4 regions of the Mesorhizobium sp. M0626 genome follow, and region 1 is predicted to be linked to each of the others. Evidence: predicted binding sites of a transcription regulator. Region 1 holds the regulator's gene; each other region holds the start of a gene.
The links. Region 1 encodes PhoB, which activates phosphate uptake and scavenging genes when phosphate is short. Its sites were predicted from a motif close to TGTCATNNANCTGTCAT; they were not measured.

Region 1 (7,081 bases):
TTGAGCAGCGCGAAGGCGACCGCCGCGCAGGCGACAATGCCGACGATCCAGCTGGCAGCGGCGCCAATCGAGCCGCGTGGTCCGCCGCCCATCAGCTGGAAGGTGGCGTCGAGTGGCGCGACCGTGCGCCCGCTGGTGATGAGCCATGCCATGCCGCGCCAGACCAGCAGGCCACCAAGCGTCACGATAAAGGCCGGAACCTGCATATAGGCGATGATGAAGCCCTGGAACGCGCCGATCAGCAGACCAAGCACCACGCCGGCGGCAAGCGCGACGATCCAGAGCCAGGGGTTTCCAAGCTGGAAGCCGATGACGCGAATCAGGAATTCGGCCTGTGCCACGCCCATGATCATGCCGATCACGCCTTCGACGGAGCCCACCGAAAGGTCGATGTTGCGCATCACGATGACCAATACCATGCCGGTCGCCATGATCGCGACCGAGGACGTCTGCACCGACAGGTTCCAAAGATTGCGCGGCGTCAGGAAAAGCCCACCCGACAGGATATGTATGCCGACCCAGATGACCAGCAGCGCGCCGACCATGCCGAGCATGCGCGTGTCGAGCTCGGTCGCTTTCACGAACCGGGCGACCGCGCCGAGTTCAGACGCTCGTGCCGTATCGGCCTGCGGATTTGAGGTCGTGTCGGTCATGATGTCCTCCAGCGGCTTGCCGTCTGGCGCGGATGCCGGACCACAGCCTAGAAGTTTGCCGCCGATGGCGGAAACACACAATTCTCGTAGAGAAAACGCCGCGGCTTGACAGCCGCGGCGCCTCATTTCTTCAAGTCGTCGAGATCAGTTGCAAGCCGCGACGCTGCCGGCGGCGACGCCCGTGCAGACTTCGTCCTTCTTGATCCAGCCGGCGTCGATGACGACGTTGAGGTTGTCCTTGGTGATCGCGACGGGGGTCAGGAACAGCGACTTGACGGTGTTGCCGCCAGGCGTGGTGAAGTCCTTGGCGCCGGCAATGTCGCCCGTCTTCTTGCCATCGGCAAGCTGCGAGGCGATCTCGGCGGCGTTCTTGCCGAGTTCGCGCGCGTCCTTCCACACCGACACCGTCTGCGTGCCGAGCGCGATGCGGTTCAGAGCGGCATGGTCGCCGTCCTGGCCGGAGACCGGAACCGTTCCGGCAAGGCCCTGCGCCGTCAGCGCGGCGACAACGCCGCCGGCGGTGCCGTCATTGGCCGCAACCACGGCATCGACCTTGTTGTCATTGGCGGTCAGGAACTGTTCCATGTTCTTCTGGGCATTGGCCGGCAGCCAGCCATCGGTATAGGCCTCGCCGACATTCTTGATCTTGCCCGAGTCGATGGCTTCCTTGAGCACTTCCATCGAGCCCGAGAACAGGAAATCGGCATTCGGATCCGAGCCCGAGCCCTTGATGAAGACATAGTTGCCTTCGGGCTTCGCCTTGAACACTTCGCGGGCCTGCATGCGGCCGACTTCCTTGTTATCGAAGGTCAGGTAGAAGACGTCCTTGTTCTCGATCAGGCGGTCATAGCCGACGACCGGAATGCCTTCGTCCAGCGCCTTCTGCACCGCCGGGCCGATGGCCGAGGCGTCCTGCGCCAGGATGATCAGCGAGTTGGCGCCCTGCGAGATCAGGCTTTCGACGTCGGTCAGCTGCTTGCCGGGATTGGACTGCGCGTCGGCCGAAATGTACTTGTCGCCGGCAGCCTCGATCGCCGTTTTCATCGCCGCCTCGTCGGTCTTCCAGCGCTCTTCCTGGAAGTTCGACCACGACACGCCGATGACCTTGTCCTTCGCCTGCGCGACCGACATCAGCGCCAGCGACATGGCGACACCCGCCAGCATGGCGGCTGCAAATCTGTTCATCATAATCCTCCCTGCGCCGCGTGCGGCGCGACAAAACTGGCCCGAGGGCCGGCACACAGAGGCCCTATTTTTTCGAGCCTCGAAAAAATACTGGTTCAATGATAAGGCGCTGTCAACATCGATTCTGATGGATTCTGATGGCCTTGCCGAATTTTTTCGAGGTCCGCAATAAACAATGACAGGGCTGCCGGCGTCTGCCAATATTTGGCTGGTGCCGTCGAACGCCTTCACTATCATGAGGCGCGAGGAGGCCGGGAGGAAACAAATGTCGGTTGGAATCCGCCACGACGATCTGCGCCGTCGCAACCGTGCCATGGTGATTTCGGCCGTGCGCCGGGCCGGCCAGCCGTCGCGGACCGAGATTGCGGCGACCACCGGCCTCAGCCACTCGACCATATCGGCAATCTCGTCTGATCTGATTCAAGAAGGCGTCCTGATTGAAGGCAAACCTGGCGAGACAGGCGCACTGAAACGCGGCCGGCCGCAGGTCGGCCTTGGCCTCAACCCGGAAGCGGCGGCGGTGATGACCGTCGTGCTGTCGCTCAATTTCCTGTCCGTCACCGTCATCGACTATGCCGGCCACGTCGTCGCCGAGGAACAGCGCCGGCTGGACACGCTGACCAAGCCGCGCGACGAGCTGATTGGCGAATGCGTAGCAATCGTCCGGCGGCGGCTTGAGGATCCCGACCTCGATGTCCAGAGCATCGCCCGCATTGCCATGGGCATCCAGGGCATCACCGATTCGCAGGCGCGCGCCATGCTGTGGTCGCCGATCACGCCACTGACCGACATTGCCTTCGCCGATATGTTGGAAGCGGAATTCGGCATTCCTGCCACCATGGAGAACGATTGCAACATGATGGCGGTGGCGCTGCAATGGCGCCAGCCCGAGCGCTACCGCGACAATTTTATCGCCATCCTCTTATCGCACGGCATCGGCATGGGCCTGGTGCTGAAAGGCGAACTGTTCACCGGCACCCATTCCTCGGGCGGCGAGTTCGGCCACATGATCCACCGTCCGGGCGGCGCGCTCTGCCGCTGCGGGCGGCGCGGCTGCGTGGAAGCCTATGCCGGAAACTACGCCATCTGGCGCAGCGCCAAAATGATGGGCGAGGATGCCGAGCCGGTCGATATCGGCGACGCTGATATGCGCGCACTCGCCGCGCGCGCCCGCGAAACCGACGGCCCGGAGCGCGAAGCCTATCGCAAGGCCGGCGAGGCGCTCGGCTTCGGCCTCGGCAGCCTGTTTGCGCTGATCGATCCGGCACCCGTCGCCATGGTAGGCGTCAGCGCCGCCGCCTTCGACCTGATCGAACCGGCATTGCGCGAAGCGATCGCCCAGACCGCCGGCGGCCAGCACTCGAAATCGATCTCCTTCGACACCGAGCCCAACGAGCTGCCGCTGATCCGCGAAGGCTGTGCCATGCGCGCGCTCGGCTTCGTCGATCAGGAGATTTTCGCGCCGGGCATTCAGGCCAAATCCGGCAAGCATGTCGCCTGAATGGCCGGCAACGGCGCGACGCGCAGCATCCTAGTCTTCCCTGATCGCGTAGCCGGCGCCGCGAATGGTACGGATGACATCCGGCATGCGGCCGTTGTTGACCGCTTTGCGTAAGCGCCCGACATGGACGTCGACGGTTCGCTCGTCGATGTAGATCGTCTCGCCCCAGACATTGTCGAGCAGCTGGCTGCGCGAGAACACGCGGCCGGGATGGCGCATCATGAATTCGAGCAGCCGGAACTCGGTCGGTCCGAGCCTGATCTCGCTCTTCTTGCGGTAGACCCGGTGCGATTCTCGATCGAGCACGATGTCGCCGACCTTGAGCACGCTCGACAGCACTTCCGGCTTGGCCCGGCGCAGCAGCGCCTTCACGCGCGCCATGAACTCCGGCGTCGAGAATGGCTTGACCAGATAGTCGTCGGCACCGGTGGACAGGCCGCGCACGCGATCGCTTTCCTCACCGCGCGCGGTCAGCATGATGATCGGCAGCCGCTCGGTTTCGGGCCGCACTCTAAGCCGCCGGCAGAGCTCGATGCCGGAAACAGCGGGCACCATCCAGTCGAGCACCAGGAGATCGGGCACGTTTTCCTGCAGGCGGATCTCGGCCTCGTCGCCGCGTGTCACCACCTCGACGTGATAGCCTTCGGATTCGAGGTTGTAGCGGAGGAGCACGCCTAGCGGCTCCTCGTCCTCCACGACCATGATGCGTGGCGCGATCATCGGCAGTTCACCCTCATCAGGCCGGCATGGCCATCGCCGTCTCGTCCTGCTTCGGACGATTGGCGGGCAGTTGCTGGCCGGTCAGCACATAATACGCATTTTCGGCGATGTTGGTGACATGATCGCCGATGCGCTCAAGATTCTTGGCGCAGAACAAGAGATGCGTGCAGGCGGTGATGTTGCGAGGGTCTTCCATCATGTAGGTCAAGAGCTCACGAAACACGGACGTGTATTTGACGTCGATGCGCTCGTCGTCATTCCTGAGTTTTGCAAGAGCTGCCGCATCGGTGGCGGCATATTCCTCGACGACGCCTTGCACCTGGATCAGCACCAGCTGCGCCATGGCATCGATGGAGTGCGAGAGGTCGCGCGGCGTGACGCTCAAGCCCACGGTGCCGACGCGTTTGGCGATGTTCTTGGCGAGATCGCCGATGCGCTCGAGGTCGCCGGCCATGCGGATCGAGCCGACCACGGCGCGCAGATCGTTGGCCATCGGCTGGCGCTTGGCGATCAGCGTGATGGCGCGGTCGTCCAGTTCGCGCTGGCGCGCATCCATGATGGCGTCGTCGGAAACGACACGCTGTGCCAGCGCATTGTCCGAATTGAGCAGCGCCCTGGTCGAGCCGCTGACCATCGAGCCTGCCAGATCGCCCATGTCGCGGATCAGCTTGCTGATCTGCCCGAGCTCTTCATCGAAGGAGGCGACGGTATGTTCACCCATGATCTTGGTCCTCGTGCCTGAAAATTCACCCGCCGGACGGCTCAGCCGAAGCGGCCGGTAATGTAGTCCTGGGTGCGCTTGTCGTCGGGGTTGGTGAACATCTTGTCGGTGGCGCCCTCCTCGACGAGATAGCCGAGATGGAACATCGCCGTGCGCTGCGACACGCGCGCCGCCTGCTGCATCGAGTGGGTGACGATGACGATCGTGTAGTTCTGGCGCAGTTCGTCGATCAGCTCCTCGACACGGGCGGTGGCGATCGGATCGAGCGCCGAGCAGGGCTCATCCATCAGGATCACTTCCGGCGACACGGCGATGGCGCGCGCGATGCACAGGCGCTGCTGCTGGCCGCCGGACAGGCCGGTGCCGGGCTCCTGCAGGCGGTCCTTGACCTCGTTCCAGATCGCAGCCTTCTTCAGGCTCTGCTCGACGATCTGGTCCATGTCGGACTTGCGCTTGGCCAGCCCATGGATGCGCGGGCCGTAGGCGACGTTCTCGTAGATCGACTTCGGGAACGGGTTGGGTTTCTGGAACACCATGCCGACGCGGGCGCGCAGTTCGACGACATCGATGTTCTTGTCGTAGATGTCGTCTTCATCGAGCGTGATCTTGCCGGTCACCCGCGCCAAATCGATGGTGTCGTTCATGCGGTTGAGGCAGCGCAGGAAGGTCGACTTGCCGCAGCCGGACGGGCCGATCAGCGCCGTCACCTGGTTCTGACGCACGTCGAGATTGACGTCGAACAACGCCTGCTTCTCGCCGTAGAAGACGCCGACCTTGTCGCCGCGCATCTTGATGACTTCGTTCGACTTGGCGTTCATTTTGTCGCCCACTGCATTCTCAAGGGACTGTTCGGTCATGATGTTCATACCAAATTGCCTTTTTTCTACCAGCGCCGCTCGAAGCGGCGCCGGAGCACGATCGCGGTGATGTTCATGGCCATGAGGAAGACGAGCAGGATGATGATGGCGCCGGACATGCGCTCGACAAAAGCGCGCTCAGCCTCGTTTGCCCACATATAGATCTGAACCGGCAGCGCGGTCGCCGGATCGAAAGGCGTCGTCGGATAATCGGCGACGAAAGCGACCATGCCGATCAAGAGCAGCGGTGCTGTCTCGCCGAGCGCACGCGCCAGGCCGATGATGGTGCCGGTAAGGATGCCTGGGGCGGCAAGCGGCAGGATGTGATGGAACACCATCTGCATCTTGGAGGCGCCGAGACCTAGGGCCGCCGAGCGGATAGACGGCGGCACCGCGGCGAGGGCGGCGCGCGTGGCGATGATTATGGTCGGCAATGTCATCAAGGTCAGCACCAGGCCGCCGACGAAGGAAGCCGAGCGCGGCATGCCGAGGAAGTTGATGAACACGGCAAGGCCAAGCAGACCGAAGACGATCGACGGCACCGCCGCGAGATTGTTGATGTTGACTTCGATCAGGTCCGTAAAGCGGTTCTTCTTGGCGAACTCCTCCAGATAGATGGAGGCGGCGACGCCGATCGGCAGCGCCAGCAACAGCACGATCACCATCATGTAGAACGAGCCGATGATCGCCACGCCCATGCCCGACGTTTCGGGCCGGCTGGAGGCGCCATAGGTGAACAGGCCGGTGTTGAAATGCTCGGCCATCACGCCGTCGGCTTTAAGCTTGTTCATCCAGTCGATCTGCTGGTTGGACACCTTGCGGCGCGCTTCATCGACGCCGAGGTCGATCTGGCCCTTGAAGGCCGAGTCGAGGTTCGCGGCAGCCAGGATGTCGACGTCACGCGTCCTGCCGATCACCGACGGATCGGCGGAGACGATGTCGCGCAGCTGGACGCGGGCGCCTTCCGACAGGAAGCCCTTGAGCTTCAGCATCATCGGCTTGTTGGCCGGATCGATGCCGAGCTTGGCCACCAGCGCGTTTTCGGCGAGCTTGGGATAGTTCGCCTTGATCAGCACGGTAGGGTCGGTCGCGCGCTTGCCGGAGGGATCGATCACCTTCTCGTCGAAGGTGACCGGCAGCGTCACCGTCGTCTGCCAGAAGGCGGTGTAGCCTTTCGAGACGATGGTGATCAGCATGATGGCCAGGAACGCCAGGCCCACCGAGATCGCAATCACGCCATAGATGCGGAACCGGCGTTCGGCGGCATAGCGCGCCTTCAGCCCGATGTCGCGGCGCGGTCGCGCGACGGCGCCCGCCATCGTGTCCAGGGGGATGTCGGTCATTCGTACTGCTCCCGGTACTTGCGCACGATGTAGAGGGCGACGATGTTCATCACCAGCGTCAGCGCGAACAGCGTCAGGCCGAGCGCGAAGGCGACCAGCGT
Region 2 (7,081 bases), on a different contig from region 1:
GTCGACCGATCGCATGAAATCGAAGAAGCGCTTGAGCACCTGGCCGAACAATCCGCTCGGCGTGATGTTGCGGGCGGCGAAGAAGGCGAGCGGGAAGGCGACGAGGCCGCCGAGCAACGTGCCGAGAAAGGCCATGACGATGGTCTGCAGCAGTTTCGTCCAGACGTCGCCATGCTGCCACTGCGCATTGTTCCAGATGTTGTCGCCGGCGAGCGCGAGGTTCGAGGTGCCAGGCTTAAGTTCCGGTCCGGACCAGATCAGCGAGATCACTTCACTGGCCGATTTGCCGAAGAAGGGCGAGCGCGTGTCGAAGACGAAATTTGCCCAGCCGAGGAAGCGCTTGCGGACCTTGACGCGATCGACGGTGACGCGCACTTCGCCGACAAAGCCCATCCTGGCGACGATCTCGTCGTCATGCGCGGTGATCCAGCCAGGCACCGGACCTGTAATTACCGGCTTACCGCTGGTCAGCGCCACCGGCACCATCTCGCCATTGGCGACGATCGTCGCTTTGGTCTTGTCGAAGGTGACGGACCTGGCCGCGCCATCGATCAGGACGGTGAAGGTGCCATCCGCGTTCTTGACAACCCAGTCGGGATCTGGGTTCTCGCCGAGTGCTGAAAACCGCGGGTATTTCGGCGTGATTTCAGGCTGGTCGAGGCGGAATTCAGGCTGCAGATCGTAGCTGATCCATTGCGTCAGGAAGAGCGGCAGGCGCTCCCAATGCGAGTCGCGCATCACCTGCGGCAGGTTGAAAAACCACAAGGCGTAAACGAGGTAGAGCAGGATGCCGCCGAACAGGAACAGCGGCGCGAATCGCTTGTAGGCCGGCCGCCGAAAGATTTGCGGATAGCGTTCCTCGATCGACTGGACCTGATCAGTGGTCAAAGCGGTCATTTAAGCGCTCATCAGAAAAGCTTGCTCGCCGACCAGCTTGCGGCGCAGCCAGGCGGAGAACTGGTCGACGATGAAGATCGTCGTGAACAACAGCAGCACCAACGCCACCGTCTTGGCGCCGAAACCGCGCGATATCGAGAGCTTCAGTTCCTCGCCGATACCGCCGCCGCCGACGGCGCCGATAATGGTCGAGGCCCGCACGTTGATCTCGACGCGCAGCAATGTGTAGGACATGAAATTGGGCAGCACCTGCGGCAGGTCGGCGAAGCGCACGCGCTCGAACCAGTTGCCGCCGACCGCTCTCAGGCCCTCTTCGGCGCGCATGTCGATGTTCTCGTTGATTTCATAGAACAGCTTGCCGAGCGCGCCGATCGAATGCAGGCCGATGGCGATGATGGCTGCGATCGGCCCGGTCGAGACAATGGCGGCGAACAGGCCGGCAATGACGATTTCGGGAAAGGCGCGCAGCAATTCCATGAAGCGCTTGACGACGAGCCGCAGCGCCGGATGCGGCGTCAGGTTGCGCGCGGCGATGAACGAAAACGGCACGGCGAAGATGAAACCGATGAAAGTCGAGACCAGCGCCACGTTGAGTGTGGTCAGCATCAGCTCGAAATATTCGGGGATGTAGAAGCCGCCCCAGACATAGACGCGGCCGAGCGGGAAGTTGAACTCCTGGGTGCCGGTGTCATGCGGCGAGGCGATGTCGAACAGCGCCCGCCAGACGTCGTTCCAGTCCTTCGGGATCAGCCAGCTGAGGAAGTCGAATATATGCGGCAGCCGGTCCCAGAAGTGACCGGCATTGGCCTCGTCGGCGAACCACATGCTCGACAGCGTCGCCGCCAGCAGCAGGCCGATGCCGAGGATGGTATAAAGCCGCCGCAACGATATCTGGCGCTGCCAAGCGTTGGCTACCTGCAGGGTCGCGTTGGAGCGGGCTGTTGCTGAGATGGTCATGATCGGGACATGCAAAAAGGGCGGCGTTTTTCACGTCGCCCTTTCTGATTTTGCCGTCAGCCGCCGATGGCTGCCTTACGGGCTTCGACGATGACGTTGTAGAAGTCAGGCTTGACCGGGACGTAACCGGTGAAGTCGCCGCCTTCGACGCCTTCGAAACAGGCCTTGTCTTTCTTCGGCAGGTCGGTGAAGAAGGCGGCAAGCTTGGCGGTCATGTCGTCGCCGAGCGCGGTGCGCACGACCAGCGGGCCGTTCGGGATCAGGCCCGAGCGCCAGACTTCGACGAAGTCGTTGGGGTCGACGGCGCCCTTGGCGGTGACCTTGTGGAAGGTGCCGGAGGTGTAGCCGTTCTTGAAGTCGCCGATGCCGGAGGAATCGTCAACCGCAACGTCGACCTTGCCGTCGCGAACGGCGAGGATGTTGTTTTCATGGCCGTCATTGAACTGGGTCGAGGCGAAGTAGGCGTCGTTCGAGGCGCCGGTGTCCTTCGGGATCTGGGTCAGCGGGATCAGGTAGCCCGAGGTCGAGTCCGGATCGGCGTAGCCGAGCTTCTTGCCCTTGGCCGACTTGATGTCGGTAATGCCCGAAGACTTCAGCGCCAGGCCGATGGAATAATAGCCGGTGGCGCCGTCGGTCTGCTGGGTGGTGAGGACCGGGGTGACCGCCTTCGGGTCCTTGATGTAGACGCTGGCGTAGCCGGAAGCGCCGAGTTCGGCGAAGTCGAGCGTGCCGCCGAGCAGGCCCTGGATGACGCCGTCATAGTCGGCGGCGGGGAACAGCGAGACCTTTTCGAAGCCGAATTCGGTCTTCAGGTGATCGGCCAGGCACTGATAGTTGCGCAGGCGGTCGGTTTCGTTCTCTCCGCCGAGGATGCCGACGCGGAATTCCTTGAGGTCGGCCGCATGCGCGGCGCTGGTTGCCATGGCGAGAGCCGAAACGGCGCCGAATACCATCTTCCTGAACATTTGATGTCTCTCCTGTAAGTTCCGGCCCCGCGCCGGCAGCGTTCTTGATCTTTGCAAGTGCCCTTGACGCGGGCGGTCGATCCAGTGCGGCTCAGTTTTGGTCCATGATCTTTTCCGAAAACCGGTATCCACTTTTCGGGATCATGGATCAGTACCCGGGGAATGCGGGCTCGAGCGGGCTGGCGGATGCGGCGATCTTTTGCTTGTAGGCGATGCTGGTCGAGGTGATGGCCTCGGAGATATCGACGCCGTTGCCGTCGGCGCCATAGACCAGGCGCACGGCCTCGCGGTTGAGCGCTTCCGGCGGACCGTCGAAGACGATCTTGCCGGCAGCCATGCCGATGATGCGGTTGCAATAGGTGCGGGCGGTGTCCAGCGTGTGCAGATTGGTGACGACGGTGATGCCTTCGCGCAGGTTGATGTCCTGCAGCGAGTCCATCACCACCTTGGCGTTGAGCGGGTCGAGCGAAGCGATCGGCTCATCGGCGAGCAGCACCTTGGGCTGCTGCATCATGGCGCGGGCAATGGCGACGCGCTGCTGCTGGCCGCCAGACAGCGTGCCGGCTGGCTGCAGTGCGGTGCGGGCGATGTCGAGGCGCTCGAGTGCTGCAATCGCCTCAGCGCATTCGGCGCGGGTAAACATGCCGAGCAGGTTGGAAAAGGTCGAGCGATGATTGAGACGGCCGAGCAGCACATTGGTCAGCACATCGAGGCGCGGCACCAGGTTGAACTGCTGGAAGATCATGGCGCAGTCGCGCTGCCAGCGTCGCAGCGGCGAGCCACGCAGTCGCGAGACCTCGGCACCGTCAAAAAAAATCGATCCCTGGCTGGGGTCGATGAGACGGTTGATCATGCGAAGGAGGGTGGATTTGCCGGCGCCGGAACGACCGATGATGCCGACCATCTGGCCCTGCGGGATCGACAGGTCGATGGCGCTGACAGCGGTGTTCTTGCCAAATCGGCGCGAGACGCCGCGGATTTCGAGCGTGGCAGGGGTCGATAACATCGAAGAGTTCCAGACCTGAATTGATCGTCTGGTTCTCGCCTAGCGCAGCGACATGAACCTGCCATGTCATCACGATGTCAGTTTTGTTACGCTCCACAGCCGTGCGGCAAGTGGGGGTGGTCGCACCCGATCAGGCGCCGTATTTCTCGAGGAACGCGTCTGCCTCGAGTACGCGAAAATCGTCGAGAGCGGCGCGCAGCCTGGCGTGGTCCCAGTCCCACCAGGCGAGCGCCTGGTAGCGTTCGGCCGTGCGGCGATCGAAACGCTCGCGGATCGGCTTGGCTGGCACCCCGCCAACGATGGTGTAGGGCGCGACATCCTTCGACACCACAGCGCCGGCGCCTACGGCAGCACCATCGCCGACGGTGACGCCGGGCAGGATGGTCGAGCCGTGGCCGAGCCAGGTGTCGTGGCCGATGGAGACGCGTTTGGCGCGGCGCTGGGCGAAGAATTCTGTTTCGTGCTCGGCGTCGTCCCAATAGTCGGAGGCGCGATAGGTGAAGTGATGCAGCGTCGGCCGCCAGGTCGGGTGGTTTGTGGCGTTGATGCGCACGGCGGCGGCTATGTTGGAGAACTTGCCGATGGTCGCGCACCAGACGACGCAGTCCTGCATGATGTAGGAATAGTCGCCGAGGATGCTTTCGGACACGCGGCTGCGGTCGGCGATCTCTGTCCAGCGCCCCAATGTCGAGTTCTCGACCTGCGCCGTGGCGTGGACCAACGGCGCTTCCGATAGTTTCCTGCTCATGCAGCGATTTTTCCGGCGGCGAAAGAGGTCACGTCGATGATGCGATCGGCGACGGCGTCACGCACATCCGGGTCATGGAAGATGCCGAGCAAGGCGACACCGCCGGCCTTCTTGGCGGCGATCAACGCAACCACAACGTTGCGGTTTTTCGAATCGAGCGAAGCTGTCGGCTCGTCGAGCAGCAAGACCGGATGCTCGGCGATGAAGCCGCGCGCGATATTGACGCGCTGCTGCTCACCGCCCGAGAAAGTCGCCGGCGGCAGCGCCCAGAGCTTTTCCGGCAAATTGAGCTGCCCCAGCAAGGTGCGTGCTTTTTTCCGCGCGCTCTCGCGGTCCTCGCCGCGTTCGACCAGCGGCTCGGCGACCACGTCGAGCGCGGAGACGCGCGGCACGGTGCGCAGGAACTGGCTGACATAGCCGATCGTCTGGCGGCGCACGGAAAGCACCGTGCGCGGGCTGGCGATGGCGAGATCGATCAGGCCGCCCTCATGCTGAACGATGATCTGGCCTTCATCGACGGCATAATTGCCATAGAGCATTTTCAGGATCGAGCTTTTGCCGGCGCCGGAAGGCCCGCCGAGCACGGCGCATTCACCGGCCCGGATCGAGAATGAGACGCCGGCGACAACCGGCAATCTGATGCCGTCGCGCAGATGCATGGTGAAGCTTTTGGCGACGCCGGAAACAACGAGGGGCGTCGGCATCAGAAGGTTCTCCAATCGTTGTTCGTCCGCGGGCCAACACCCCCCTCTGCCTTGCCAGGCATCTCCCCCTCAAGGGGGGAGATTGGCTGTCGCGTTCGACTTCGCCATTCTTCTGCATCGTAGAAGGGGCGGGACATAAAAGCTGCTGATCTCCCCCCTTGAGGGGGAGATGGCCGGCAGGCCAGAGGGGGGTGCCTTGGCGCCATCTTCACACCTGTAGAATCGAGGAAACAAGCAATTGCGTGTAAGGCGCGCGGGGATCGTCGAGCACGCGATCCGTCAGGCCGCTTTCGACGACACGGCCGTCTTTCATCACCATCATACGCTGCGACAGAAGCCGGGCGACGGCGAGATCGTGGGTGACGACGATGGCCGCCAGGCCGAGATCGGTGACCAACCCGCGCAGCAAATCGAGCAGGCGCGCCTGCACCGAGACGTCGAGGCCGCCGGTCGGCTCGTCCATGAACACCAGCCTCGGTCCGGTGACGAGGTTGCGGGCGATTTGCAGGCGCTGGCGCATGCCGCCGGAAAAGGCGCGCGGCTCGTCGTCGATGCGGTCCTCGTCGATCTCGACGCGCGACAGCCAGTCGACGGCAGTGGCGCGGATCTTGCCGTAATGGCGGTCACCGACCGCCATTAGCCGCTCGCCGACATTGGCGCCGGCAGACACCGTCATGCGCAAGCCGTCGGCGGGGTTCTGATGAACAAAGCCCCAGTCGGTGCGCATCAGGAAGCGGCACTCGGCCTCGCTCATACGGTAGAGTTCGCGGAACTGGCCGTCGCGCATGCGGTAGCTGGCGGTGCCAGAAGATGGTAGCAGCCGCGTCGACAGGCAGTTGAGCAGCGTCGTCTTGCCGGAGCCGGATTCGCCGACGACGGCCAGAACCTCACCCGGCCACAGGTCGAAGGTGACATTCTCGCAGCCGACGCGCGAGCCGTAGAATTTGGACAGTTCGGAGACGCGCAGCAGTGGGTCGCCGGTCATTCTGCTGGCCTCATCTTTCCTGCGGTAACATGGCTTTCAGCCGCAAGGTGGCCGCGATGTCCTTCGGCGCGCCGCTTCTCGCAATGGTCGGTGTCGGAGCAGACGAACATGTGGTCGCCATGGTCGTCGAGGATGACCTCGTCGAGATAGACATTTTCCGCCGCGCAGAGCGCACAGGGCAGGTCGAAGGTCTGGACCTCGAAGGGATGATCCTCGAAGTCGAGGCTGACGACATCGGTGAAGGGCGGCACGGCATAGATGCGCTTTTCGCGCCCGGCTCCGAACAGTTGCAGGGCCGGCGAACGGTGCATTTTGGGGTTGTCGAATTTCGGCGTCGGCGAGGGGTCCATGACATAGCGGCCCTCGACCTTGACCGGATAGGCATAGGTGGTGGCGATGCGGCCGTGTTTGGCAATGTCCTCGTAGAGCTTCACATGCATCAGGCCGTATTCCTCGAGCGCATGCATTTTGCGCGTTTCGGTTTCGCGCGGCTCGAGGAAGCGCAACGGCTCGGGTATCGGCACTTGGTAGACTAGAACTTGGCCGGCGCTCAGCGGGTGTTCCGGGACGCGATGGCGGGTCTGGATGATGGTGGCGCTGGCGGTATCGGTCGTCACCGCGACGTTGGCTACCTTCTTGAAGAAGGCGCGGATCGAGACGGCATTGGTGGTGTCGTCGGCGCCCTGGTCGATGACTTTCAGCACATCGTCCGGCCCGATAATCGAGGCGGTGACCTGCACGCCGCCAGTGCCCCAGCCATAGGGCATCGGCATTTCGCGCGAAGCGAAGGGAACCTGATAGCCAGGGATGGCGATGCCC
Region 3 (7,081 bases), on a different contig from region 1:
ACCCCGTCCCGACAGGCTCGGATTGGTCATGAAATATTCCTGCGCGTTGAACGGTTCCTCACCCTCCTCCAGCACGACGCGCCGGGAGGTTCCGTCAGCCAATACGTCGAAACTTTGCTGGTTGTCCATGATGTTGCCCAGCATGATCTGGCCAAGGATCTGTTCATGCACCGTCGGATTGGTGATCGGCACCATAGTCTCGACGCGGCGGTCGAGATTGCGTGGCATCAAGTCGGCCGAGGCGATGTAGACGATCGCCTCGTCCGACGGCAGGCCATGGCCGTTGCCGAAGCAGTAGATGCGGCTGTGTTCGAGGAAGCGGCCGACGATCGACTTGACCCTGATGTTTTCCGACAGGCCGGGCACCTGCGGCCGCAGGCAGCAGATGCCCCGCACGACGAGATCGATCTCGACGCCGGCACGGCTGGCGTCATAGAGCGCGTCGATGATGTTGGGATCGACGAGCGCGTTCATCTTCATCCAGATGCGCGCCGGACGGCCAGCCAGCGCGTAGGCGACCTCGTCGGCAATGTGCTTGAGGATACGGCTGCGCAGCGTAAACGGCGAGATGGCGATCCGCATCTCATCGGTCGGCTCGGCATAGCCGGTGATGAAGTTGAACAGCTGGGCGACATCGCGCGCGATCGTCGGATCGGTGGTGAAGAAGGACAGGTCGGTGTAGATGCGCGCGGTCACCGGATGGTAGTTGCCGGTGCCGAGATGGACATAGTTGCGCAGCTTGCCGTCCTCACGCCGCACCACGAGCGACATTTTCGCATGGGTTTTCAGTTCGAGGAAGCCGAACACGACCTGGACGCCGGCGCGTTCGAGGTCGCGCGCCCAGCGGATGTTGGCTTCCTCGTCGAAGCGCGCCTTGAGCTCGACCAGGGCGGTCACCGACTTGCCGGCCTCGGCCGCGTCGACCAAGGCGCGCACGATCGGGCTGTCGTTGGAGGTGCGGTAGAGCGTCTGCTTGATCGCCACCACCTCGGGGTCGGCCATCGCCTGGCGCAGGAATTGGACCACCACGTCGAAGGACTCATAGGGGTGGTGGACGACGATGTCCTTCTCGCGGATGGCCGCGAAACAGTCGCCGCCATGCTCGCGGATGCGCTCGGGAAAGCGTGGATTGTAGGGGGTGAACTTCAGGTCGTCGCGTGGCACGGCGACGATCTCGGAAATCTGGCTGAGCGCCAGCGGGCCGGTCAGAACGCTGATGCGGCTCGAAGAGACGCCAAGCTCGCCGGCGACGAACTCGCGCAATTCACCGGGCATCGACTTGTCGAATTCGATGCGGATGACCGAACCGCGGCGGCGCCGCTTCAGCGCCGTCTCGAACAGGCGCACGAGATCTTCCGACTCTTCCTCGACCTCGATATCGCTGTCCCGGATGATGCGGAAGGTGCCGGAACCCTTGACCTCATAGCCGGGGAACAGCTTGCCGATATAGAGGCCGACAGCCTCCTCCAGTGGAATGAAGCGAACGTGCTGCTTGCGGTCGGGCAGGCGGATGAAGCGCTTCAGCGCCACCGGCAGGCGCAGAAGCGCGCTCATCTCCTCGCCATTCTTGCGGTGGCGCAATTGCAGCGCCATCGAGAAGCCGAGATTGGGAATGAACGGAAACGGATGCGCCGGGTCGATCGACAGTGGAGTCAGGACCGGGAAGACCTGGTCCTGGAAATGATCTTCCAGCCAGACTTTCTCATCCTTGGTCAGTGCATCGCGGGTGATGCTCTCAATGCCTTCCTTGTTGAGCAGCAACATCAGCGCCGAAAGGCTGTTCTGCTGGTCCTCCTGCAGCCGCTCGACCTCGCGCAGCAATTGTTCCAGCTGCTGCTCCGGCGTGCGGCCGTCGGGGCTCTTGAGCGCAATGCCTTCGCGCACCTGGCCGGCAAGGCCGGCGACGCGGACCATGAAGAATTCGTCGAGATTGGCGGCTGAAATCGACAGGAAACGGACGCGTTCGAGCAGCGGATGGTGCTGGTTCTGGGATTCCTCGAGCACACGCCGGTTGAACTGCAGCCAGGAGAACTCACGGTTGACGAACCGATCGGGGTTGCCGCCCTCGGGGCTCGCCACTTCGACATTGATGAATTCGCTCTGCACCGGCTTCAGTTCGTTCATGGTTCCTGCTCTTCCCCCGCCAACCGTCCCTTGGAGCGCCGCTGGACGTGCCATGCCTCTAACACGCTTTTGTGGCGCATGACCCTTCGGCGAAAACCGTTCCGATTTCAGGGACATGCACTTAACCGGCTCAACGTATCCTCTGACAGGCTTTTGCGACAGTTTCATTTCATCGATCTTGCAAACAGGCCTGTTATGTTCCAGATGCTTTTCGACGAGATCAAGGAGACGACGATGGCAGGCGGTTCCATTCCCCATTTCCAGAACGATGCGGGCCATCCGGCAATCGACATCGGCGTCAAGGAATTCATGTGCACCGGCGCCAACCCGCCCTTCGACCACCCGCATGTGTTCCTCGACATGGGCGACGACAATGAAAAGGTCTGTCCCTACTGCTCGACGCTCTACCGCTATTCGGCGAAGCTGAGGGCGACGGAAACGCTGCCGGCCGGTTGCCTTTATATCGACCAGGCCGCCTGATCCTTCCGCGACAAGCCCGATGGAAGACATCAGGTCCCGGCAGGTCATAATCGCCGGGGCCGGCATCGCCGGGCTGACCGCTGCCCTTGCCTTCGCCGGACGGGGTTATCCGGTAAAGCTGATCGAACAGGCACAGCACCTAGACGCGGCCGGCGCCGGCATCCAGCTTTCGCCCAACGCAACACGCATTCTTCGACAACTCGGCGTGCTCGACCGGCTGTTGCCGGCAGCGTTGCGGCCGGAAGCGGTCGTGCTCAAGGACGCCGGGACGCTGCGCGAACTGGCGCGGGTACCGCTCGGGCACGCCGCCGAAGCGCGCTGGCAGTCGCCTTATCTCGTTGCTCACCGCGCAGATCTGCAGGCAGCGCTGTTGGCGCAAATGGCTGAACGGCCGGAGATTGAGCTCATCACCGGCGCCCGCGTGACCGGCATCGTCAAAGACGCGCAATATGTCGCCGTGACCGCCGAAGTGGACGGCCGCGAGATCGAGGCAGGCGCCAAACTCCTGATCGGCGCCGATGGCGTCTGGTCGGCGGTCCGGGCGCAACTCGCAGGCGAGGACTTCGTCAAAAGCCGTTTTTCGGGCGAACTCGCCTGGCGGGCTACAATCGCAGGCGACGGTGCGGCCGGAGAGGCCTTTGCCGCGATCGGCGCCGCCGACTGCGTCACCACGTTCCTGCATCCAGGCTTCCACATGGTCGCCTATCCCGTCAGCAAAGGCCGGGCCTTCAATCTCGCCGCCTTCACCAAGGGTGAGCGCATGGCCGAAGGTTGGTCGGGCCATGCCGATCCCGCGATCCTCACGGCTGCCCTGCGCGGCACCGCGCCGGGCCTGACGAAGCTTGTGGCACTGGCCGGCCCATGGACGGCCTTTCCGATCCACACCGTCGAACAACAGCGGTGGACGAGCCCGCAGGGCATCGCGCTGATCGGCGACGCCGCGCACGCGATGACGCCGTTTGCGGCGCAAGGTGCCGCGATGGCGATCGAAGATGCCATCACGCTTGCCGACGCTATCGCCGATTTCCCTGGCGATCTGCCCAGAAGTTTTCGAATCTGGGAAAATCTTCGGCGGCCGCGTGTCGCCAAGGCCGCGCGTCGTGGGGCCGTAAACCGCCTCGCCTGGCATGCTGCCGGCCCGGTGGCGATCGCCCGCAATCTGTTCCTGGCCATGCGCTCGCCCGACAAGCTCGCCGCCGACCTCGACTGGCTCTATGGATGGCGAGCGGACACTCGGCAGTCCAGATCGTCGACGTAGCGATCCTTCCCACCCCCCTCTGTCCTGCCGGACATCTCCCCCGCAAGGGGGGAGATTGGATGTCGCCGTCGCCTTCGCCAAAATCGCCGGCGTTGCAGCAGGAGCGCCGCGGGCAAAACGGCTGATCTCCCCCCTTGCGGGGGAGATGGCCGGCTGGCCAGAGGGGGGTGCGTGCCGCTGACTTCAAAAGATCCAACACTGTCGCGGTGCGATGAAGGACTGCTAGTTATAAAACCGCATTGAAAATCCCAGCGAGGCCGGCAGCGGGTTTCCACCAGCCGGTGCGCAGGCCGGCGGTGCGCAGGCCGGCGGCTGTCCAGGTGTTACAGCCGACAAGCGCGTTGAATTGGCCGTTCGCCTCGAAGAAGCGGTCGAAGCTGGAATAGGCGGCGTTCTCGATGACGACCGGACCATGCGGCCCTTGCTGGAAACTCGCGTCGATATAGTCGAGCAGCGCTGCAAAACGTTCCTCATCGATGTCGAAACCGGTGACAGCAGGGTGCGGCTCGGCGATGGCCCCGGCGATATCGACATGCATGACCGAGGCGTCCAGTGTCAGCGCCTTGAGGACGGGCACTGTCTTCAGCTGCGACCAGCTCGGCGTCTCCAGATAGAAGGCCCGGCCGCCCCAGCCAAAGACGATGTAGCGCACTTCCGGGGTGTCGACAGGGATGCCGGCAGCGACCAGGAAATGGAAGCGCCGGCGCACCTCGTCATCGACGGGAATGGCGATGTCGGTGTGGATCGGATTCTCCAGCACCAGAATATGGCGCGTGCCCTCACCCGCCGCTGACGCCGGCCACAGCGGACGCGGCACCAGCGTGCCGAGCGTGGCAGCGAGCGCGACCACGATAATCAGCATGGCCACGAAACGCAGGGCTTTTCTCATGCGGCGGCGGCTTTGTGTTTCAATGGAGAAGATCAACCCCGACCCCAGATAGCAAAAGAGCCCGGCCGCATTACGGCCGGGCTCTTTTGGTTCGCATGAAAATGCTCAGTGCAGGATCTGCGACAGAAACAGCTTCGTGCGCTCGTGGCGCGGATGGTCGAAGAACTCGGCCGGCGTGTTCTGTTCGACGATCTGGCCCTGATCCATGAAGATCACCCGGTTGGCGACCTTGCGGGCAAAGCCCATTTCGTGAGTGACGCACAGCATGGTCATGCCTTCCTCGGCCAGGCCCACCATCGTCTCCAGCACTTCCTTGATCATTTCGGGATCGAGCGCCGAGGTCGGCTCATCGAACAGCATGATGCGCGGGTTCATGCACAGCGAACGCGCGATCGCTACGCGCTGCTGCTGGCCGCCCGACAGCTGGCCCGGATATTTGTTGGCCTGTTCGGGGATCTTGACGCGCTTGAGGAAGTGCATGGCGATTTCCTCGGCCTGCTTCTTCGGCGTCTTGCGCACCCAGATCGGCGCCAGCGTGCAGTTCTCCAGGATGGTCAGATGCGGAAACAGGTTGAAGTGCTGGAACACCATGCCGACCTCGCGGCGCACCTCGTCGATCTTCTTGAGATCGTTGGTGAGTTCCTTGCCGTCGACGATGATCTTGCCCTTCTGGTGCTCTTCCAGCCGGTTGATGCAGCGGATCATGGTCGACTTGCCCGAGCCCGAAGGACCGCAGATGACGATGCGCTCGCCGCGCATCACCTTGAGGTTGATGTCCTTCAGCACATGGAACTCGCCATACCATTTGTGCATGCCGATGATGTCGATTGCGACATCGGTGGTCGAAATGTGCATCTTCTTGGCATCGACCTTGATCTCTTCGGCGCTGACGGCGTTTTCTATGACCATGGCAGGTTCCCCTTTTTGTTCTGTCTTTTAGCTATGATGCATGTCGTTGTCCCAAAACCGCTAAACACTTTTGGGCGACATGCATCAACGTTTGTGGCCGGTGTCGAGCCGGCGTTCCGTGTACATCGAATACCGCGACATGCCGAAGCAGAACAGCCAGAAGACGAAGGCTGCAAAGATGAGACCGGATCTCGCGGTCTGTGGGGTCGCCCAATTGGCGTCCGAGAAGTTCTGCTTGACGACGCCAAGCAGGTCAAACATCGAGATGATGATGACGAGGCTTGTGTCCTTGAACATACCGATGAAGGTATTGACGATGCCGGGGATGACCAGCTTCAGTGCCTGCGGCAGCACGATCAGCACCATCTTCTGCCAGTAGCCCAGGCCAAGCGAATCCGCCCCCTCATACTGACCCTTGGGGATCGCCTGCAGGCCGCCGCGCACCACTTCGGCCATGTAGGCGGCGGCAAACAGCGAGACGCCGATCAGCGCCCTGAGATATTTGTCGAACGAAACACCGGCGGGCAGAAACAGCGGCAGCATGACGCTGGCAAAGAACAGAACGGTGATCAGCGGGATGCCGCGAACGAACTCGATGAAGACCACGCACAGTGTCTTGACGATCGGCATCTTGGAGCGCCGGCCGAGCGCCAGCACGATGCCCATCGGCAGCGACACGGCAATGCCGACAAAGGACAGGCTCAGCGTCACCAGCAGCCCGCCCCATAGCTGGGTCTCCACATGCGGCAGGCCGAAGATGCCGCCGACCAGGAGCACGAACGCGATGATCGGCAGTGCCAGGAATAGAAGAATGGCGTTCAACCCCTTGCGCGGCACACGTGGCATCAGCAACGGCACCAGCAGCGCCACGAACAGGACGGCGACCAGGATCGGCCGCCAGCGCTCTTCCAGGGGATAGCGGCCAAGCATCAACTGGCCGAACTTCGCGTTGACGAAGGCCCAGCAGGCGCCTGACCAGCCGTCCGGCTGGATTCCGCCTTGCGCCACCGTGGCGCATACAGTCCGGTCCGGCCCCGTCCACTGGGCGTTGATGAAGGCCCAGTTGACGATGGGCGGCACGATCATCACCACCAGCGCAATAGCCACTACAGTCAGGATGACGTCGCCCACCGAACCGATCAGGTTCTTGCGAACCCAGGCGAAAGGCCCCCGCACGCCGGCCGGGGCTTGTTGAGCGAGTGCCATTTCGGTCCGCACCCAGGAGGTATCATGTTCCTGCATGGTCTTACCTCTCCACCAGCGCCATCCTGGCGTTGACCACATTCATCACCGCCGACGTCACCAGGCTGATGATGAGATAGACGACCATCATGATCAGCACACCCTCGACCGCTTGACCGGTCTGATTCAGCACTGTGCCCGCGATCGCCGTCAGGTCGGGATAACCGATGGCGATGGCC
Region 4 (7,081 bases), on a different contig from region 1:
CCTCCAGCGGATTGCCGAACACGCCGATCGACGACACGGCGACATCGGCATCGCCCATCGCCTCGCCAATCTCACCGGCGAGCCGCGCCAAATCCTTGCCGCCCAGCGTCTGCCAGAAGAAGGGCTGGATGCTCTCGAAGCCGAGCGGCAGAATCTCTTTGATGTAGGCGGCCGGGTCTTCGAGATTGGCCCGCACCATGGTGCCGATCCGGATGTCGAGAAGCGGGTTTGGCATCATGATGCTTCCTGTGTGATTGCGACGCGCCGTCCGGTCTCGGCGCTTTCGATGGCGCCAAAAACCATGGCCAGGCTTTTGATGTTGTCGCTGCCACGGGTTTCCGGCTCGCTGCCGGTCTCGATGGCGTGGATGAAATCCTTGATGATGCCGAGATGACCGCCGACGCGGTCGGCGGAATCGAGCGGCGGTACTGTGATGGGCTGGGTCAGGTCGAACAGGCCATCGCGGACCGACAACACAACCTCGGCCTTCAGTCCGTCCTCGCCGTCCCAGACCAGGCTGCCGTGCTCGGCGACGATGCGCCACGTGCTCTCCCAGCTGGTGCGGAAGCCCGCCGCGCACCAAGAGCCTGCATAGGTGAACACCTTGCCGCCGCCGAGATCGAAGATAGCGCTGGCCGACGATCCCTGCCGGTACCAGGAATTCGCCGGCTCCCATTCCTGGCAAAAGACGCCGGCGGGATCGCCGCCGACCATGTAGCGGGCGGCGTCGAAAGTATGGATCGCCATGTCGAGCAAAAGCACATGCGCCATCTCCTCGCGGAAGCCGCCGAAATGCGGCGCGACGAAGAAATCGGCATGGATGCTGGTTGGCTTGCCGATGGCGCCGGAGTCGAGAAAGCGCCTGATGCGCCGGACATTGGCGACGTAGCGGCGGTTCTGCACGACCGCATGGATACGCCCCGCGTTACGTGCGGCATCGACGATGGCGCGCGCATTTTCTGGAGTATCGGCCAGCGGCTTTTCCGTCAGCAGATGGCAATTATGGGCAAAGGCGGCAAAGGCGACGTCGCGCCGGGCGGCGGGAACCACGACATCGAACACCGCGTCCGGCCTGGTCTGGTCGAGCACCGCATCCAAGCTGGTGCCGATGACGGCGCCGTCAAGCCCGTATTCGCGCGCCCTCGCCTTCGCCCGTTCGGCGTCGAGATCGACCAAGCCGACAATGGCCAGCCCGTCGATCTGCCTCGCGGCATCGAGCCAGGCCTTGCTCATCGCTCCACAGCCGACGAGGACGGCATTCATCATCCGGCATTCCTCCCGTCCGGCCCCTCCAGACCGAATGTCACGGCATTGACGGCACCACCGTAAACGTTTTTCCGTAAACGTTTACGAGAACACACCCGATGGCCTAGAATGTCAATCGGCTGTCCGCGAAAATCATCCCGAAGCCTTGGCCTGAGCGGCAGCCGGTGCTAGCCAAGGGTCGGGGGAGAGAAGTCCTTGGCGTCCAGCATCCATGACCTCGCGCGTCACCTGAACATTTCGATCGGCACCGTGTCGCGGGCGCTGAACGGCCGCGCCGACGTCAATGCCGACACCCGCCAGCGCGTGCTCGCCGCCGCCAAGCAGCTGAACTATTCGCCCAACCAGTCCGGCCGCAGCCTGCGGCAAGGCGCCACCCATTCGATCGCCTTCATGCTGCAACCGCATCCGGGGGACCAGCAATATGGCGAACCGTTCTTCATCCCGTTCCTGATCGGTCTGCAAGGCCGGCTTGCCGAGTATGGCCTGGATCTGATGGTCGTCATGGGTGAGCCCGGTCAATATCAGCAGGACAGGCTGCGCCGAGTGGTTGAGACGCGCCGGGCCGACGCGGTCGTGTTGGCCAACACACGGCGGGAAGACGATCGGATCGACTATCTCAGCAAGGCCGGCTTTCCCTTCGCCACGCTTGGCCGAAGTCAATCCGGCGACGACACCTATCCTTCGCTCGATATCGATTTCGAGAGGGCGGGTGATGAAGCCGTCGACCGGCTGGTCGCGCGCGGCCACCGCCGCATTGCCGCCATCCGCCCTTCGCTTGATCTCAACTTCGGCTACCTGTTCCTCGACGGCTACCGCAAGGCGCTGAAGCGGCATGGTATCGAAGTCGACCCCGGCCTGATCGCCGACGGCTTCATCAACGAGGCCGGAGGCTACCAGGTGACGCCGCGCGTGATGCTCTCCAAGGACCGGCCCACAGCCATCATCTTCAACAATGACGCAATGGCGCTCGGCGGCTGCAAAGCACTGGCCGAGATGGGCATCAGGCCCGGCCACGACATCGCGGTGATCGTCATCGTCGACACGCCGCTCTGCCGTTATTTCTCGCCGGCGCTGACCGCCTTCCGTCCGTCGCTGGAGCCGATGGGCCGGCGGCTGGCCGAAATGTTGCTGGCCTCGCTTCCCGCCTTTGCCGGCCCGGAAGGTCCGCGCATCATCCGCGAAGTCTGGCCGCTGGAGCTGATCGCCCGCGACAGCGATTGATAGTGCGTCTCTCCCTTCTCCCACAAGGGAGAAGGAAGAGGCCCGCTCTGTCACGCAAGTATCATGTTCGCGTCCTAGACCGCTTTGCGAGAGGGCGACATCGTCGATGCGATGCGGTGGCCCCTTTGCGCCGCTCAAGGCTTGTCACAAAGAGGATCTCCATGAAAATCTCGCACCGAACCGTGTCGCTCGGCGCCGCGCTGGCGCTGTTTACCGCCCTGACCCCTGCCCTTGCCGACAGCACAGCCACCGTTGGTGGCTTCGTCAACAAGGGCCTGGTCGGCGTCGGCCGCATCCCGGCCGATCAGAAGGACAAGTTCGGCGAGACCTTCGGCTCCGGCTCCGGCATGTCGATCGACGCCGCAAGCTGGACCCGTGGCGCGGACGGCTACAAGGGCTCGCTCTGGTTGCTGCCGGACCGTGGCTACAATGTCGTCGGCACCACCGATTACCGGCCGCGCCTCAACACTATTCGCATCGAGTTCACGCCGGTAGCACTAGGCGCCACGCCCACCTCCGGCCAGGAACAGACAGGCGTCAAGGCGACGCTTGCCGATTCCCTGCTCCTCACCGACGACAAGGGCGCTGACGCCACCGGCCTCGATCCGCTCAACGGCGTGCGCGCGGCCAATGGCGACCTGCCGATCCTGCCCGAGGCCAATGGCAAGCTGGCGCTCGACAATGAGGCGATCGCGCGGCTGCCCGACGGCACCATGTTCATCTCTGACGAATACGGCCCCAACATCTACCGCTTCTCGGCCGACGGCCATCTGTTGTCGGCAACGCAGCCGCCCGCCGCTTTGGTGCCGATGCGCAAGGGCGCGCCGAACTTCGCCTCCGACAATCCGGGCCCCGGTGCAGCCGAACCCGATCCGAAGGATCCCGAAACCGGCCGCCAGAACAATCAAGGCCTCGAAGGCATGGCGCTGACGCCGGACGGCAAGTCGCTGATCGCTGTGCTGCAGTCGGCGCCCCGCCAGGATGGCGGCGATTCGCCCGCGACGCGCCAGAACACCCGCGCGCTGGTCTACGACGCCTCCGACCCGGCCCATCTCAAGCTGGTGCATGAATATGCCGTGCCGCTGCCGGTGTTCAAGGACGCCAAGGACAAGACCAAGGTCGCCGCGCAGAGCGAAATCGTGGCGCTGTCCGACAAGACCTTCCTGATGCTGGCGCGCGACAGCGGAAACGGCCAGGGGGTGAAGGGCGATACTTCGCTGCTGCGCCAGATTTTCGTCGTCGACGTCTCTGGCGCCACCGACATTGCCGGCGGCGCCTTCGATGCCGCCGACAAGCCGCTGGCGCCCAAGGGCGTGCTCGACCCCTCGGTGACGCCGGCCAAGCTGACGCCGTTCATCGACATCAACGACAACAAGGAACTCGGCCGTTTCGGTCTGCATGACGGCAAGCCGAACGACAAGAACAATCTCTCGGAGAAGTGGGAAGCAATGTCTGTGGTCAGCCTGCTCGATCCGGCGCTGCCCGACGACTATTTCCTGTTCGTCGGCAACGATAACGATTTTCTCACCCAAGACGGTTTTCAGGTCGGCGCGCCCTACAAGGCCGACGACGGCGCCGATGTCGACACCATGTTCCTGGTCTATCAGGTCACGCTTCCGGGCCTCGCCAACAAGTAGCCGTATACGGAAAGGCGGACGCGCCCGGCGCGTCCGCCTCTAACCGTCTGTCGGCGATCAGCGATGCCGTGAAGGCACCTATTTCAAAATCTCCGCATCCCTTGGCACGCCGGCATCGATCGGCTCGGCGGTCCGGCTCGACACAGCCATGATCTTGCCCGCGGCCGACAGGTTCGGGCGCACATAGACCTGGGCTACGCCGTTGACCCGGCTGTAGAGGTCGATGATGTCCTGGTTCATGAAGCGCACGCAGCCCGACGACGCGTTCTTGCCGATGGAATCCCATTCCGGCGTGCCGTGCAGCCGGTACATCGTGTCCTTGCCGTCGCGGAACAGATAGAGCGCACGCGCGCCGAGCGGGCTCTGCGGTCCCGGCGGCATGCCGTCCTTATATTTCGCCAGTTCCGGCCGGCGCTGGATCATTTCCGGCGGCGGCGTCCACACCGGCCATTTCTTGCGCGCCTGGATCACGGCGCTGCCGGTCCAGCCAAACCCGGCCTTGCCGAGGCTGACGCCATAGCGCATTGCCTTGCCGCCGTCGCGCACCAGATAGAGAAAATGCTCGGATGTATCGACGACGATCGTGCCGGGTTTTTCGCCGGTCGGATCGTCCACGATCTGGCGCACGAACTTCGGATCGAGCTTGGCCACGGGGATTGCCGGCAATGAAAAGCCCTCATCGACGCGCGCCGAATACATGGTGGCGGCATCGCCGAAAGCGGGCTCGGGTGCGGGTGCCGGCGCCGGCGTCGGCGGTACTGCCACATCAGTGGTTGTGCAGGCCGAAAGTGCCATGGCAGCGGCACCCAAAGCGGATGCTCCCAGAAACGCGCGCCTATTCAGGCGCTCGGAAAATAATGGATTGTCGGACATGATCCCCCCGGTTTGCGGCCCCTCGCGGCGATGACCCATAGCCCATTACGCAAGCTTTGAGAACCTGATCGCCTCAGCCGCGTTAAGCTTGATGTTCCGATGCCGCATCGACCTTGTCCGTTAAATCGGCGATCATTGCCGGGCGGACTTTGAGATGAACCTTCGCCGAACAGCCCATGGACGAAAAAATACCACCGCGCCGGCGCACCGGCGATCTCACCAGCGGCCCAATCCCTCGCACGCTGCTGTTGTTCGCGCTTCCGGTGCTCGGTTCCAATGTGCTGCAGTCGCTCAACGGTTCGATCAACGCCGTCTGGGTCGGCCGCTTCCTCGGTGAATCGGCGCTGACGGCGACCTCAAACGCCAATCTGGTGCTGTTCCTGATTCTCGGCACCGTGTTCGGGATCGGCATGGCCGCGACCATCCTGGTGGCGCAATCGGTCGGCGCCCGCGACCTGCCCGAGGCGCGGCGCATCGTCGGCACCAGCGCCAGCTTCTTCTTCCTCGTCTCGGCTATCTTCGCCGTCTGCGGCTGGATCTGGGTCGACGCCATCCTCAACACACTGGGCACCCCGCCCGATGCGCTGCCGCTGGCGCGCTCCTATCTGCGTATCATCTTCGTCGCCGTGCCGATGATGAATCTTCTGTCCTTCGTCATGACGGTGCTGCGCGGTGCGGGTGATTCGCGCACGCCATTCTTCTTCATGGCGCTCGCCGTCGTGCTCGACATCATCCTCAATCCGCTGCTCATTCGCGGCATCGGCCCCTTCCCCGAGCTCGGCATCGCCGGCTCCGCCACCTCGACGCTGATCGGCCAGACAGTGAGCGTGATCGCCATCCTCGTCGTGCTTTATGCCAGAAAGCATCCGCTGCGGCTCGCCGGCGCCAACCTCGCTCTGCTGCGGCCGGATCCGGCGCTGCTCAGGATCGTCGTCTTCAAGGGCGTGCCGATGGGCCTGCAGATGATCGTCATTTCGGCGGCGGCGCTGACCGTCATGGGCATCGTCAACTCCTACGGCTCGCAGGTCGCCGCCGCCTACGGCATCGCAGCGCAGCTGTGGACCTATATCCAGATGCCTGCACTGGCGATCGGAGCCGCAGTCTCGTCGATGGCGGCCCAGAATGTCGGCGCCGGGCGCTGGGACCGCATCGGTCGCATCGCGGCGTCCGGCGTCGGCTTCAACCTGGTGCTCACCGGCGCCCTGGTGGCGCTGCTGTTCCTCTTCGACAGGCCGGTGCTCGGCCTGTTCCTTAGCCGCGACAGCACCGCAATCGACATTGCAGCCCACATCAACAAGGTGGCGTCCTGGTCGTTCATCCTGTTCGGCGTCACCATCGTGCTGTTCGCCACCGTGCGCGCCACCGGTGCCGTGATGCCGCCGCTGATCATTCTGGTGATCTCGGTGCTGGTCGTGCGCACCGGCTTTGCCTATTTCATGCGCGGCGTGATCGGCGAGGAGGCGCTGTGGTGGAGCTTTCCGGCGGGATCGATCACCTCGCTGGTGCTGGCCGCCGCCTACTACCGCTTCGGCCGCTGGCGCACCATGCACATGATCGAGGATCGGCCTGCCGCCGGCGAGCCGCCGGACACAGGCCTCGGCATCCCGCGCGGACGGGCAAACATGGCCGGGACGCCAAACGGGTGAGGCTCAGCGTGCATATTTGACGCCGAACCCCAACGCTACGACCGAGAACAGCGTGATCATGCCGGCGAAGGCCAGGCTTGCCGTCGTCGGAGTGGCCCAACTCGACAGCAGCCCAATGCCGATCACCGGCAGCGCATTGCCGCAGAAGCAGCAGATGAAGAATGCCGACACCAATTCGGCGCGACGCTCGGCAGGTGCGATCTGGTTCACCACCTGCAGGCCGCCGCGATAGCCGAGCGCAGCCGCCACGCCGCACAGAGCGGTGGCGGCAATCATCAGCGACATCGAGGCGAAAAACTGCGCCGCAACCACCAGCCCCACCGCAGGGATCATCAGCGCCGGCGCGGCCAGCATGCCGGCGCGACTGGACAGTCGGGTCGTGGCCAGAATGGTCGCGGCCGCAACGATCGACAGTTCGAAGAACAGCGCGCCGGCCTC

Region 2: a site for PhoB is predicted at 3,900-3,916, ahead of phnC (phosphonate ABC transporter ATP-binding protein). Genes of this name have one in related genera too.
Region 3: a site for PhoB is predicted at 2,280-2,296, ahead of NKI37_RS14335 (RNA degradosome polyphosphate kinase). Genes of this name have one in related genera too.
Region 4: a site for PhoB is predicted at 2,536-2,552, ahead of NKI37_RS03245 (esterase-like activity of phytase family protein). Genes of this name have one in related genera too.

The regions. Positions count from the first base shown of each region.
Region 1 is NZ_JAMYQD010000006.1:71,561-78,641, reverse strand. Features, by position in the region: gene NKI37_RS08985 (sugar ABC transporter permease) at 1-653, opposite strand, end outside; gene xylF (D-xylose ABC transporter substrate-binding protein) at 798-1,838, opposite strand; gene NKI37_RS08975 (ROK family protein) at 2,104-3,339, shown strand; gene phoB (phosphate regulon transcriptional regulator PhoB) at 3,370-4,059, opposite strand; gene phoU (phosphate signaling complex protein PhoU) at 4,076-4,780, opposite strand; gene pstB (phosphate ABC transporter ATP-binding protein PstB) at 4,822-5,646, opposite strand; gene pstA (phosphate ABC transporter permease PstA) at 5,664-6,980, opposite strand; gene pstC (phosphate ABC transporter permease subunit PstC) at 6,977-7,081, opposite strand, start outside.
Region 2 is NZ_JAMYQD010000024.1:86,448-93,528, forward strand. Features, by position in the region: gene phnE (phosphonate ABC transporter, permease protein PhnE) at 1-897, opposite strand, end outside; gene phnE (phosphonate ABC transporter, permease protein PhnE) at 898-1,854, opposite strand; gene phnD (phosphonate ABC transporter substrate-binding protein) at 1,911-2,819, opposite strand; gene phnC (phosphonate ABC transporter ATP-binding protein) at 2,968-3,825, opposite strand; gene NKI37_RS27285 (DapH/DapD/GlmU-related protein) at 3,956-4,573, opposite strand; gene phnL (phosphonate C-P lyase system protein PhnL) at 4,570-5,277, opposite strand; gene phnK (phosphonate C-P lyase system protein PhnK) at 5,486-6,262, opposite strand; gene NKI37_RS27300 (alpha-D-ribose 1-methylphosphonate 5-phosphate C-P-lyase PhnJ) at 6,259-7,081, opposite strand, start outside.
Region 3 is NZ_JAMYQD010000010.1:78,498-85,578, reverse strand. Features, by position in the region: gene NKI37_RS14335 (RNA degradosome polyphosphate kinase) at 1-2,124, opposite strand, end outside; gene NKI37_RS14330 (zinc-finger domain-containing protein) at 2,359-2,604, shown strand; gene NKI37_RS14325 (FAD-dependent monooxygenase) at 2,624-3,862, shown strand; partial or broken gene NKI37_RS14320 (TIGR02117 family protein) at 4,085-4,751, opposite strand; gene NKI37_RS14315 (amino acid ABC transporter ATP-binding protein) at 4,857-5,660, opposite strand; gene NKI37_RS14310 (amino acid ABC transporter permease) at 5,745-6,902, opposite strand; gene NKI37_RS14305 (amino acid ABC transporter permease) at 6,907-7,081, opposite strand, start outside.
Region 4 is NZ_JAMYQD010000002.1:239,660-246,740, forward strand. Features, by position in the region: gene NKI37_RS03230 (sugar phosphate isomerase/epimerase family protein) at 1-238, opposite strand, end outside; gene NKI37_RS03235 (Gfo/Idh/MocA family protein) at 235-1,266, opposite strand; gene NKI37_RS03240 (LacI family DNA-binding transcriptional regulator) at 1,462-2,487, shown strand; gene NKI37_RS03245 (esterase-like activity of phytase family protein) at 2,649-4,124, shown strand; gene NKI37_RS03250 (L,D-transpeptidase) at 4,203-4,997, opposite strand; gene NKI37_RS03255 (MATE family efflux transporter) at 5,174-6,643, shown strand; gene NKI37_RS03260 (MFS transporter) at 6,647-7,081, opposite strand, start outside.